Linked DNA regions of Arenibacter algicola. The protein of the gene in region 1 interacts with the protein of each later gene in a pairwise test. Links are inferred from orthologs where the notes say so. Each region holds a gene or a part of one and is shown in the gene's direction. Other genes may lie near its edges.

The links.
Region 2: the proteins of recJ (region 1) and U735_RS0113490 interact in binary tests that used the Escherichia coli proteins (3 or more experiments, as listed by UniProt). The link is inferred for Arenibacter algicola from one-to-one orthologs.

Annotation. Positions count from the first base shown.
Region 1 is NZ_JPOO01000003.1:2,536,212-2,544,642, forward strand. What follows is about bases 2,411-5,367. They hold recJ (single-stranded-DNA-specific exonuclease RecJ), read left to right. Parts: upstream 2,411-3,008; coding sequence 3,009-4,727; downstream 4,728-5,367. Other genes in these bases: U735_RS0121475 (peptide-N-glycosidase F-related protein), read left to right, coding at 2,411-3,003; U735_RS0121485 (UDP-2,3-diacylglucosamine diphosphatase), read right to left, coding at 4,872-5,367. Outside these bases: U735_RS0121470 (OsmC family protein), read left to right, coding at 650-1,069; more of U735_RS0121475, read left to right, coding at 1,093-2,410; more of U735_RS0121485, read right to left, coding at 5,368-5,639; U735_RS0121490 (6-pyruvoyl trahydropterin synthase family protein), read right to left, coding at 5,659-6,108; U735_RS0121495 (CehA/McbA family metallohydrolase domain-containing protein), read right to left, coding at 6,149-7,357; U735_RS0121500 (2OG-Fe(II) oxygenase), read left to right, coding at 7,553-8,197; U735_RS0121505 (DUF4199 domain-containing protein), read right to left, coding at 8,356-8,431. UniProt on the Escherichia coli protein: Single-stranded-DNA-specific exonuclease.
Region 2 is NZ_JPOO01000003.1:749,386-753,523, forward strand. What follows is about bases 1,179-4,138. They hold U735_RS0113490 (DNA topoisomerase 3), read left to right. Parts: upstream 1,179-1,494; coding sequence 1,495-3,783; downstream 3,784-4,138. Other genes in these bases: U735_RS0113485 (3-keto-disaccharide hydrolase), read right to left, coding at 1,179-1,250; U735_RS0113495 (FKBP-type peptidyl-prolyl cis-trans isomerase), read right to left, coding at 3,952-4,138. In the rest of the region: U735_RS0113480 (protein-L-isoaspartate(D-aspartate) O-methyltransferase), read right to left, coding at 1-384; more of U735_RS0113485, read right to left, coding at 555-1,178.

The DNA of each region.
Region 1 (8,431 bases):
TCGCTAAAGGTGTTTGCCCCTCTCCCATCCATATTTTTCCAAATACTGCTTCCCACTCTCTATGGCACCATCCTCTAAGCTAGTGCCCATGGTGTCGTTCCAACGATTTAAAAATCCGAACAAAGAAATGACCCCCAACATTTCCACTATCTCTCCTTCATCCCAATGTTTATATAAGGCTTTTTTTATTTTAGAATTCATGGTATTGGGTACCTGGGAAGCCGCCAATGCAAAATCCAAGGCCGCCCGTTAGGCCTCTGAGAATGCAGAATGCGTCCTGTACTCCCAAATATTATCCAGTTGCTCCTGCTCCGCCCCATAACGTTCTGCGGCACTTATTGCATGCGCTTGACAATACCGACAACCAGTGGCGTTACTGCTTACCCAGGCCATCATTCTTTTCAAAGCCGAGCTTACCCTTCCTTCATTTGCCATCACCGCCATATTTAAATTAATAAATGCCTTGGAAATAGCGGGCCGATGCTGCATGGTCAATACCGAATTAGGACAGAAACCCAAAGTTTCATTAAAAATTTCAGCCAACTTTTTGGTCGCTGAATCATGATCGGCATCTAAAGGGTCTACAAGGGACATGATTTGTGAATTATGCGTATTTTTGACCTATACAAGTAACGAAAAAAACACCTACATGACAAATCAAATCACTACCAAATGGCTTGGTAATATGGCCTTTGAAAGCAATAATCCGTCCGGAAACAACCTAATTATAGATGTAGCCCCTGAAAATGGGGGAGAAGGCATGGGATACAGGCCTAAAGCCCTTATGTTGACCGCTTTGGCCGGCTGTTCCGGTCTGGATGTTGCTTCCCTAATTAAAAAAATGAAATTGGAGGTGGAAGAGTTTAGAATAGAGACTATTGCCAACCTAACCGAGGAGGACCCTAAATTTTACGACAAGGTAGTGGTAGAGTATCATTTTACTGGAGCTAACCTCAACGAAAAAAAATTGCAAAGAGCGGTTGATCTTTCCGTTGAAAAATATTGTGGGGTAATGGAAATGTTCCGTCAATTCGCAACCTTGGAGATTAAGACTTATTTTGATAAATAATAGTTTCCTTTCTTCTTTTTACTATGATCCAAAGATTTCTATATCTGTTAGCCGGTTTTATACTGGTACAACAAAACTTGCATGCCCAAGCTACAGAAAATATAATATCCCACATCCAGGAAACCATTGTTACCGATCCGTCAAAAGGTGAAAATAGTTATAAGCATTGGGCCGTTTTTCCTCCCAAAAACAAGGAAATTCGGCAGATAATCTTAAATCTTACTTTTGAATGCCCTGACAATATGCGCTGTGCAGACTGGGATTATGTTGACCATATTAAAGTGAGGCAAAAGAATGACACCACCAACTATGAAATTGCTAGAATGCTTACACCCTATGGCGGCAGATTTCAGGAAGATTGGCGATTTGATTGGAAAGTGGACATTACGGATTTTAGTCCCATTTTAAGGGATAGCCTCGAGGTAGATTATATACATACAGGTTACGAAGACAATAAGACCCGCGGATGGAAGGTTACCGTAGATTTTGAAATTACTTATGGGACTCCCGTTGCCGAGCAACTGGCCATACATAAGGTCTACGATGGCAATTATAGTTATGGAGATAAATCAGATCCCATTGAAAATCACTTGGTACCAGTTGCTTTAAAGGCCAGTACCCAATCCTCCTTTGGAAAGGTAAAAATTCATCAGACAGGACATGGGATGGATGCCAATGGCTGTGGGGAATTTTGTGACAAATACCGTGACATACTGTATAACGGCAAGGTAATCGATAGAAAACAATTATGGATGGAATGTGGAGATAACCCCTTATATCCACAAGCCGGGACCTGGATCTTTGACCGGGCCAATTGGTGCCCCGGTTATTTATTGCAACCAGATGAGGTAAGTTTTGACTTAAATTCAGGACAAGAATTTACCATTGACCTTAATATGGAACCCTATGAAACGGAAAAGCCAAGTGCAAAAGAACTTTTAGTGGCCTATGTTCTGGAATATGGCAAGATAAATTCCGAAAATGACGTTGCTTTAGTGGATATCATATCCCCTTCCAACGAAAAAATACACAGTAGAAAAAATGAAACGGGAGCTTTTCCCATTATCCGGATAAAGAATAATGGCCAGAACAATTTAAAATCTTTGGTAATAAATTATTTTCTAGAGGGGCAGAAACCAAAAGAATTTAAATGGAAAGGAGACATTCCTTTTGGGGAAACCGCCCTATTAACCTTGCCCGAAGAGATATTTAGTGATAAAGAGTCTACCCGCTTTTTTGTAGAATTAAAAAGGCCTAATGGCAAAAAAGATGGTTACGGTTTGGATAATTCCAAAAGCTCAGTCTATACCAAACCCAATATCTTGCCCGAGTCCGTTATTATCTATTTTAAGACGAATAAAAAGCCCGGCCAAAATGAATATTCCGTTACCGATAGCTACGGAAAGCCAATATTCAAAAGAGATAGTGTAGATCTTAAACCTTACACCATCTATTCGGATACCCTGAGACTTCGAAAGGGTAACTATACTTTTAAGTTACATGATAAAGGAGGGGATGGACTTGAGTTTTGGTTCAGGGCAAAGGATGGCAATGGTAGCGTTAAACTATTGGATACTTTGGGGCAGGCCATAAAACATTTCAATTCCGACTTTGGGAGCCATATTATGTATAACTTTAGAGTAGAACCTGGGGTTACCTATCATTTGGACAATGAACCATCCATAAATATGTTCCCTGCCAGAACCGAGGGTCCAGTAACATTGGATTATTTTGCCAATGACGAAAAAAATGTGGAGGTCATTATTACCCAACAGGAAGATGAGACAAAAATAGTGGAAACCCATACCTACTTAAATTTCAAAAAGGGTATTTTTACATATGACCTCTCCTATTTGCCTAAAATGCGCTACTATCTAAAAGTTGTAATAGACGGCAAAGAAGTATTTAAAAATAGAATTAGGCTAAAGGAGTAATTACCATGCGATGGACCATTAAACCAAAACCCGAACAACCACAAATTGACGCGTTAGCCGCGGCCCTAAACGTGGAAGATCTGGTAGCGCAACTATTATTACAGCGTGGCATTGCCAACTATGAGGATGCCAAAAGGTTTTTTAGGCCACAGCTTTCAGACCTTCACGATCCTTTTTTAATGAAGGATATGGACAAGGCCGTGGAACGAATAGAAAGGGCCATTGCAGAGCAGGAAAATATTTTGATTTTTGGTGACTACGACGTGGATGGCACTACGGCAGTAGCCTTGGTTTCCTCCTATTTGGAAAGCACCTACCCCAACGTGGCCACCTATATCCCGGACCGATATAACGAAGGCTATGGGGTTTCCTATCAAGGTATAGATTTTGCCGAGGATAACAGCTTTTCCCTAATAATTGCCTTGGATTGTGGGGTTAAGGCCATTGAGAAGGTAGAATATGCAAAGGAAAAGGGTATCGACTTTATTATCTGTGATCACCACAGGCCAGGGAATACTTTACCAAATGCAGTAGCTGTTTTGGACCCTAAAAGAGCGGATTGTTCCTATCCTTATGACGAACTTTGTGGCTGTGGGGTAGGATTTAAATTGATCCAGGCATTGGGGAGCAATAAAGGGGAAACTATTGAAGATTTAGTTCCTTATTTGGATTTGGTTGCTACAGCCATAGGGGCAGATATAGTGCCCATTACAGGGGAAAACCGGGTTATGGCCTATTGGGGGCTGCAAGTAATCAACCAAGATCCGAGAGCCGGTTTTAAGGCGATCATCAATCAGATAAAAAAACAAGTCCTTACCATTACAGACGTGGTTTTTATAATTGCTCCGCGAATTAATGCTGCAGGGCGCATGGAGCACGGGCAACACGCGGTTAATCTGTTAAAGGAAACCGATTTGGCACGGGCCGAATTTTTTGCCGCCGAAATAGAGAAATACAATACGGACAGAAGAAACCTAGACCAGATCATTGCCCAAGAAGCCCTATTACAGATACAAGAAAACAAAGAAGAGGAAGGTTTTACCTCAGTGGTATACAATGAAACCTGGCATAAGGGGGTAATCGGAATTGTAGCCTCCCGTCTCATTGAAACTTATTATAGGCCCACTTTGGTCTTTACAAAGAGCGGCAATAAATTGGCAGCCTCTGCGCGATCCATCAAAGGTTTCGACGTATATGAGGCATTGGAGGGCTGTTCCGATACCATTGAACAATTTGGTGGGCATATGTATGCCGCCGGATTAACTTTACTTGAAGAGAATTACGAGGCCTTTAAAGCCAAATTTGAGGAAGTGGTTGCCAATACCATGGATCCAAATCTAATGTCTCCTGAAATTATGGTAGACGCCATAATTAACTTGGATCAAATTACTCCAAAGCTGATGCGCATTATTAAACAATTTGCCCCCTTTGGCCCAGGAAATATGACCCCTACTTTCATGGTAGAAAATCTTAACGATACCGGCTACGCAAAAGTGGTAGGACAAGAAGGAAAACATTTAAAATGTAAGCTTTTTGATAAAAATAACGGCTCCAGGAGGTCGGGAATTGATGCAATTGGGTTTAATTTAGGTAAGCATTTACCTACGGTATCAAGCAAAACCGTTAGCGCCGTTTTTACATTGGATGAAAACGAATGGCAGGGTAAAATAGCCCTTCAAATGAAGTTAAAGGATCTAAAAGAACATGATAGTTATCAATTTTAATTTTTTGATAACTAAAATGCATCAATAAATTGTACAATTAACAGGCTGCAACTACAAATTTTAGTACGAATTGTACTATGCCAAGCAGGTAAATCAACAGTATTCCGATTTTCCCTCTAGATGGACCGAAAAATCTCTTGTATTTCAGCTTAAGGAAGACTCATATTTCTTCAGGGATAAGGAAGACCCATCAAATTCGCCGTAAGTAAAATAGGAAATCCAATCCCCTAGATTCACATAGATTGAATTATCATTTAAGGGTATTTCCAAAGGCAGGTGCCGATGCCCAAAAACAAAATAATCATAGTGCTGCTGTTCCAGTTTCCGTCTACAGTATTGCACCAGCCATTCGTTCTCCTCCCCAAGAAATTTAATATCCTCATCCCCGGAAATCATTTTGTTCTTTACGGAAAGATATTGGGCCAGTTTTACGCCAAAATCGGGATGCAACCAATTATACAGCCATTTGGATACGGGGTTGGTGAATACTTTTTTCATCCGCTTGTACCCTTTGTCCCCAGGACCCAAACCATCACCATGTCCAATTAAAAATGACTTACCATTTAATAAAAAGGATTGTGGTTCGTGATATACAGGAATGTTCAACTCCTCTTCAAAATATCCGTTCATCCATAAATCATGGTTCCCCACAAAATAGTATACCGGAATGCCCGAATCGGTAATTTCTGCCAATTTCCCCAAGGTACGGGTAAAGCCCTTGGGCACTACCGTTTTATACTCGAACCAAAAATCGAAAAGATCCCCAAGGAGAAAAATAGCGGAAGCATCCTCTTTTACGGTATCCAACCAAGCCACAAACCTCTTTTCTCGTGGAAAACTAAGGTCCTTGGTAGGAGCCCCCAAATGATTATCACTAGAGAAGTATATTTTCTTGCCCGCGGGAACGTCAATAGTTTTCATGCAGGCCTTTTTAATTATCAGAAGCGTACCACTCTGCAAAGGAGGTGTCGGTTTCCTGTAGCTTTAAAGAATGTAGGCTGATGTTTTTTGGCAATCTGGCCTTTATTCTATCTGCAAAATCCAAAACCATATTTTCACTGGTAGGTTGATAATTGGCCAATATTACATTGTGCCCCCTATCCGTTAGTTCCTGTGCCAATTCCACATGCGGAGTATTTTTATTAAAAACTGTAGCATGGTCAAATTGATCCACAATCTCTTCCTTCACAATTCTCTTCAAATCCCCAAAATCTATGACCATTCCCAATTTTACGTGTGCAGTATCGGTAATAGGCTTCCCTATTACGGTTACTGAAAGCTTATAACTATGCCCATGTACATTTCTACATTTACCATCATAACCGAACAAGGCATGTCCAGTTTCAAAATTAAACTGTTTGGTAATACGAATGTTGCCCATATTATTTATTTGGACTGCAAAGGTAATTTATTCTGGGAAACTAATCATTGAGTATGGGCTGTGTCCAAGCAGATTCGTATTTGATGTCCTCTATTGGGTTTTTCTGAAGTTTTGTAGAAGATATTTTACTCCTTACAAAGAGTATATCATCCGTTAGCTCGAAACTGGCAGAACCGCCCTTCACAGCCTTCAACTCCTTGACTTCGGTTTCCCCTTTAAGACATCCAAGAAAAGTTATATTATATTCAATACCTGTTTCCGGTTCCACTTCCACCTTCAAGGTCTTGTCTCCAAATTCCAAAGTTTTAAGGGTAACCCCAGTGGTAGAATAGAAGTCGCCCCTTTCCATAGCCTCTATCAATGAGGGAGCAGACAAGGTATCGGACTGTACCATTACCCAACCCCTGCCGGAATTACTCCATTTATTACCCATTTTATGGTAATTATGGGAATCATCGGTTGCCAAACCATACATAATGGGTTTTTTGGCCGTTATATAGGATATATTGATCTGATCCCACATTTCCTCCGTAGAAATATGTGTTGAATCTCCCATATTATGAACCATGGGATGACCGTTGTACACTTCAAAAAAGCGCTCTCCCTTCAAGGATATCATGTCGTCAAGACTAATACTGTAATAAAAGTTGGGATGATTTATATGTGGCATAATAGGAACTCCCGTTTCTTTCCGTTGTTTAAGTACCGCATCCAGATTGTTCTGCATGACTTCCGAAATACTATTACCCCCCTGGGGATCTATTTTTTCCTGAATATTGCTAGCGTTCATATGTACATGTTTGTCCTCGTACCTGTCCGTAATTTCTTCCGAATGAATGACTAAAAATTCTTCCGCTTTCTCAAAAAGATCCCTATACTCCGTATACGTCTTTAATTTTACATGCACCTTTCCGGAGTCCGTTTTATGCTCTACCCAATCCTCCCCATAAGTTGCCAAATAGTTCTCAAAGCTTTTTTGATAAATGGAATCTTCCCTGACCTGTATCCATTTTTCCTCCATAGAAACGGTATTATGGTCCGATAGGGCAATGAATTGATAGTCGTGCGACTTATACCACTCCAGAATAGTCTCAGGAAACTCGTCCCCATCGCTCCAGAACGAATGGGTATGAAGATTACCTTTGTACCACTTTTTATTTACAGCTGTATCAGTACTTTTATTACTATCTCCACAGCTTTCCATTAGAAAAGCCATAATTAACAAAATAGAGGGTAAAACATGTTTCATTTATAGAGTAATTTGGAAATTGAAGCCCAAAAGTTAATGAAAATGTATTAGAAATCAGGGAATAAGCTAAAAATCAATAATAAACATTACAATTAAATAATAAACGTTTAGGGACAATTAAGACACACTTAACATGCTGTGTAAAACCAATAGCATTTTCGTCTATTTTTGTCCGATTTTTAAAACCATACAAACTTGGCAGAACTATTTGAACAACTGGAGTTTAAGGAGAATCCTCTTTTTGAAAAAGTGATAGATGATATCCTAATACAGAAATACAGTATTGTAGATGATTTTTTCTCTCCGGAGGATGTGGCCCAATTAAGGGATTCACTCCTGGCCAAATATGAGGAGGATCAATTTAAAAAAGCAGCTATAGGAAATCGTGTCAATGAATTGATCATAAAGGCAATCCGTGGCGATTTTATCCTGTGGATGGATGAAAGCAGTAAGGATATACTGGAACAACAGTTTTTTCTAAAAATTAATGAATTGGCCAATTATCTGAACAAGACCTGTTTTATGGGAATCCTATTCAAGGAATTTCACTATGCCATATATCCTGAAGGCACTTTTTACAAAAGGCATTTGGACACTTTTCAGAATGATGATAGGCGTAAACTTTCCATGGTCTGTTATCTAAATGAACCAGATTGGGTGGCAGATAAAGATGGTGGTGAATTGGTACTATACTTACCCACGGAAAATGGGGAAGAGGCAAAACATATTGCCCCCTTTCCGGGAAGGGTCGTTATTTTTGAAAGTCAAGAATTGGAGCACGAGGTAAAACCTGCCCATCGCGAACGACTTAGCATCACTGGGTGGTTAAAGACCAGATAACCGACTTATCTTTTATATTTTCTATTGTTTTTAATTCGATTAACGAAATAAACTACCAATAAAACCAAGGCTAGTAGAGGGAAAACGAAGTTCCCGTTCAAGAACGATAAAATATCCATTAGAAAAGTTTTAAAAAATAAAACGGTGAACTGTTCCAGTTATTGCTTCTTCACAAAAAACGCCACAATCGCCGAAGTAACGATTCCCATGGTCAATGCACCAAAAAGACTTTGA
Region 2 (4,138 bases), 1.8 Mb from region 1 along the record:
TTCGATAGTATAAACTGAATCCACAATTTTACCTAATACCGCTGCCTGGTAACCCGATCCTGTTCCTATTTCCAAAACTCTATCGGTCGATTTCAATTTCAATGTTTCTGTCATGAATGCTACAATATAAGGTTGGGAAATAGTCTGATCGCTTCCTATAGGCAGTGCCCCATCCCTATAAGCATGTTCTACCAAGTTTTTTGGCACAAATTCATGCCTAGGTACATTTGTCATGGAATATAAGGTTAAAGGGTCTTTTATTCCCCGGGCTTGAAGCTGTGTCTTTACCATCTGCTCCCGTTGCATAACGTAATCGTTTTGGGCAATAAGTATACCTGAGAAACAAAGCGCAAGGCCATAAATGAGAAGAGATCTATAATTCATTGCTCTTATTTTTAAAGCATAACCTATTAATAATTAATAAGGTACAAAATAAAAGATGGGCATTCTAAACCTGGTAGTTAAAAGTATATTCCTTTTAAGGCAGCAATTCTATGATAGAACAAAACTAAAAATCAAATTAAATATGGCAGGATAAAACAAGGCCTTTTATATCAGGGCGCCGTTTCACTGAGCTTCGAAATGGGTGTAAGCAGTACTTTTCGGAATTCCACTTCGGCACCCTCGGCCTGCAAAGCAATATTTCCACTGCTTACAGTAGCATTATAGCCATGATTTACCAAATCACCATTTACCCACACCTTTATGGAGTTTTTAAGGCATTCTATGGTCATGGAATTCCATTCACCCAATGGTTTTTCGGAACCATCGGTTAGATTTTTTATTCTTCGCAATTTACCTTCGGTGATCCCCCATTCTTCCTTAGGTCCGCGCCTTTCCAGCATATCATCGGTCGTGATATCCTGAACAATGCACCAAAAATCGCCGGCATTTTCATGCATCATTTGAACCTCTATAGACTTGGGAAACATTTCATATAGAGATCTAGGAGTGGAGGCAAATACCAACACACCACAATTACCTGGTTTCCCGGCAAAACGATATTCCACTTCCAATCTAAAATCCTGATAAATGGCATCGGTAATAAGGTGACCCTGGGGTTCTCCCAAACTCACCAACATCCCCTCCCTAACTATAAATGGATTTACGGCATTGGGATTATTGTCCATTTCCGGCACATCTACATGCCACCCCTCCAAATCCTTCCCGTTAAATAGACTTTTGGAGGGCTGGGAAGTACAACTAATCAGTGTTAAAAAGGCGGTAACGACCAACACTATACTTTTCATATGTTCATTTTTATTGATTATAGTAATCCACAATTAAGAATTTCAAATCCAATATCCCTTAAATGTATCATTTTCCATTGACATATTATCTATCTGGATCGTCTTAATAGATTTTTCCTGATATACTTCAAAACCAGATTAGTTAATATACCCAACATAAATGTTGAGGAAAATACCTTACTAAACGGATGCGGGGGTTCAGTATAAATTAAGTAATTTGCACCCATTCAAAACAATAATAAAAGTGAAGGTCTGTATTGCGGAAAAACCTAGTGTTGCTCGGGAAATTGCTCAGGTATTAGGGGCAAACACCAAACACGACGGATATTTTGAAGGAAATGGTTACGCAGTTACTTTTACCTTTGGACATCTCTGCACTTTATTTGAGCCTAGCGATTACAAGCCACATTGGAAAAGTTGGGACCTTAACAATCTACCCATGCTCCCGGATAAGTTTAAAACAAAAGTGGTGGACAATGCGGGAATCCAAAAACAGTTCCATATTGTAAAAAGTCTATTTGATAAAGCGGAAGTGGTAATCAACTGTGGGGATGCTGGACAGGAAGGGGAATTAATACAGCGTTGGGTTTTACATCAGGCCAATTATAAGGGCGAAGTACAGCGATTATGGATCTCATCCCTAACCACCGAGGCCATTAAGGAGGGATTTACCAAGTTAAAATCTTCCCACGACTACGACAATCTTTATTATGCCGGGTTTTCCCGCGCCATAGGGGACTGGCTTTTAGGAATGAATGCCACACGTCTTTATACCGTAAAACACGGGGGGTACAAACAAATGTTATCTGTTGGGCGGGTACAAACCCCTACCTTGGCCATGGTGGTCAATAGGTTTAAGGAAATAGAAAGTTTTACACCCCAACCCTATTGGGAACTGCAAACACTGTATAGGGAGACCGTTTTTAATTATGAAGAGGGCCGTTTCTTGAAAATGGAAGACGGGGAAGTTCTGGCCAAGGAAGTAAAGGAACACGAATTCGAAATTGTCAGCATTACCAAAAAGAAAGGCAAGGAATACGCTCCAAAGTTGTTCGATCTAACAGGTCTACAGGTGTATTGCAACACCAAGTTTGGATTTACGGCAGATGAAACACTTAAGATTGTCCAGAAATTATATGAACAAAAAGTAGTTACCTATCCTAGGGTGGATACCACTTTTTTACCTAATGACGTTTATCCCAAAGTGGCAGGAATACTTCGCAATCTAACCCAATACGAACAGTTGACCTCTACCCTCTTGTTAAAGAAGATCAGGAAATCCACCAAGGTTTTCAATGATAAAAAAGTAACGGACCACCATGCGATCATACCCACTGGTGTTGAAATAATGTTAGGCGCAGCCCAGCAGCAGGTCTACGACAGTATCGTCAGGAGGTTTATTGCTGTGTTTTACGATGATTGTGAAGTTTCCAACACCACCGTCATTGGTAAGGCAGCCAACATCTCTTTTAAAACAACCGGGAAGGAAATCCTTAAAAAAGGCTGGCGAATTGTTTTTGAGACTGCCAATACCAAAGAAAAAAAGGAAACTGGAATTTTACCCAATTTTGTAAAAGGTGAAAAAGGTCCTCACGAACCTTCATTTTTGGAAAAGCAGACCAAACCACCCAAACAATATACGGAAGCCACCTTGCTAAGAGCCATGGAGACGGCCGGAAAACAAGTTGATGATGATGAAATGCGGGAACTCATGAAAGAGAACGGAATTGGTAGACCTTCAACCCGTGCCAATATTATAGAAACCTTATTTAGGCGCAAGTACATAGAAAGAAAAAAGAAGCAGATACTACCAACCCCAACCGGCATACAACTGATTGATACGATACAAAACGAATTGTTGAAATCTGCAGAACTGACCGGCTTATGGGAAAAGCAATTAAAGGATATAGAAAAAGGTATGTTCAGTGCCGGCATGTTTATAGCCAACATGAAGAAGATGGTAGACGAATTGGTTTATGAAGTACGAAGTGAGACCCAACGTGCCAATATCTCCCATACCTTGGAACACAAAAAGACGGTACTCCAAAAAACTAAGACCAATACCGGCGCCATCACAGCGGAAACCTGCCCTAAATGTAAAAACGGTACACTAATAAAGGGGAAGTCGGCCTATGGCTGCAGTGAATATAAAAATGGTTGCAATTTTTTACTCCCCTTTGTCTTTCATCACAAAAAAATCTCGGAAAATCAGTTCACAAGATTACTCCAAAAAGGTTGTACGGTAAATTTAAAAGGGTTTAGATACAATGGTGCCGAGGATATTGAGGGCCTAGTACGGTTTGATGAACAATATGGATTGGTATTGGAGCCAAAGAAAAAACTGGATACCGATACTCCCGGCTGTCCCAAATGCAAAGAAGGGAAAATTGTAAAAGGTAAAAATTCCTACGGTTGTAGTAATTATACGAAGGGATGCGATTTTAGATTTACATTTGACGAAGTCAAGGCAAAAGCATCCAATAAACCCCTAACAAAAGCTCTTGTTCTATCTATTTTGAATGGGAATTACTAATATATCTAGCTGTTTGCACAGGGGAAAGATTTAAATAAAGCTTCATTCCCAACTTAGGTTGAACCTTGTGCTATGTAAAAACAAAAGACCGTCCAAAAAATAGACGGTCTTATTGTTACACAAGCATAGCCCCTCATAATGGAGAGCCAATACCTATTATCTCTACTCCTATAAAATGGCTACCAATTCCAATTCAAAAGTAAGGTCTTGCCCGGCCAATACATGATTGGCATCTATAACAATACTTTCTTCCTTAACATCGGTAATTCGCAATTGGTTCTCAGTTCCGTCCGGATTCTGAGCAATTAATGTCATTCCAATCTCCGGGGTTATATTTTCGGGAAGTTCAGCCTTC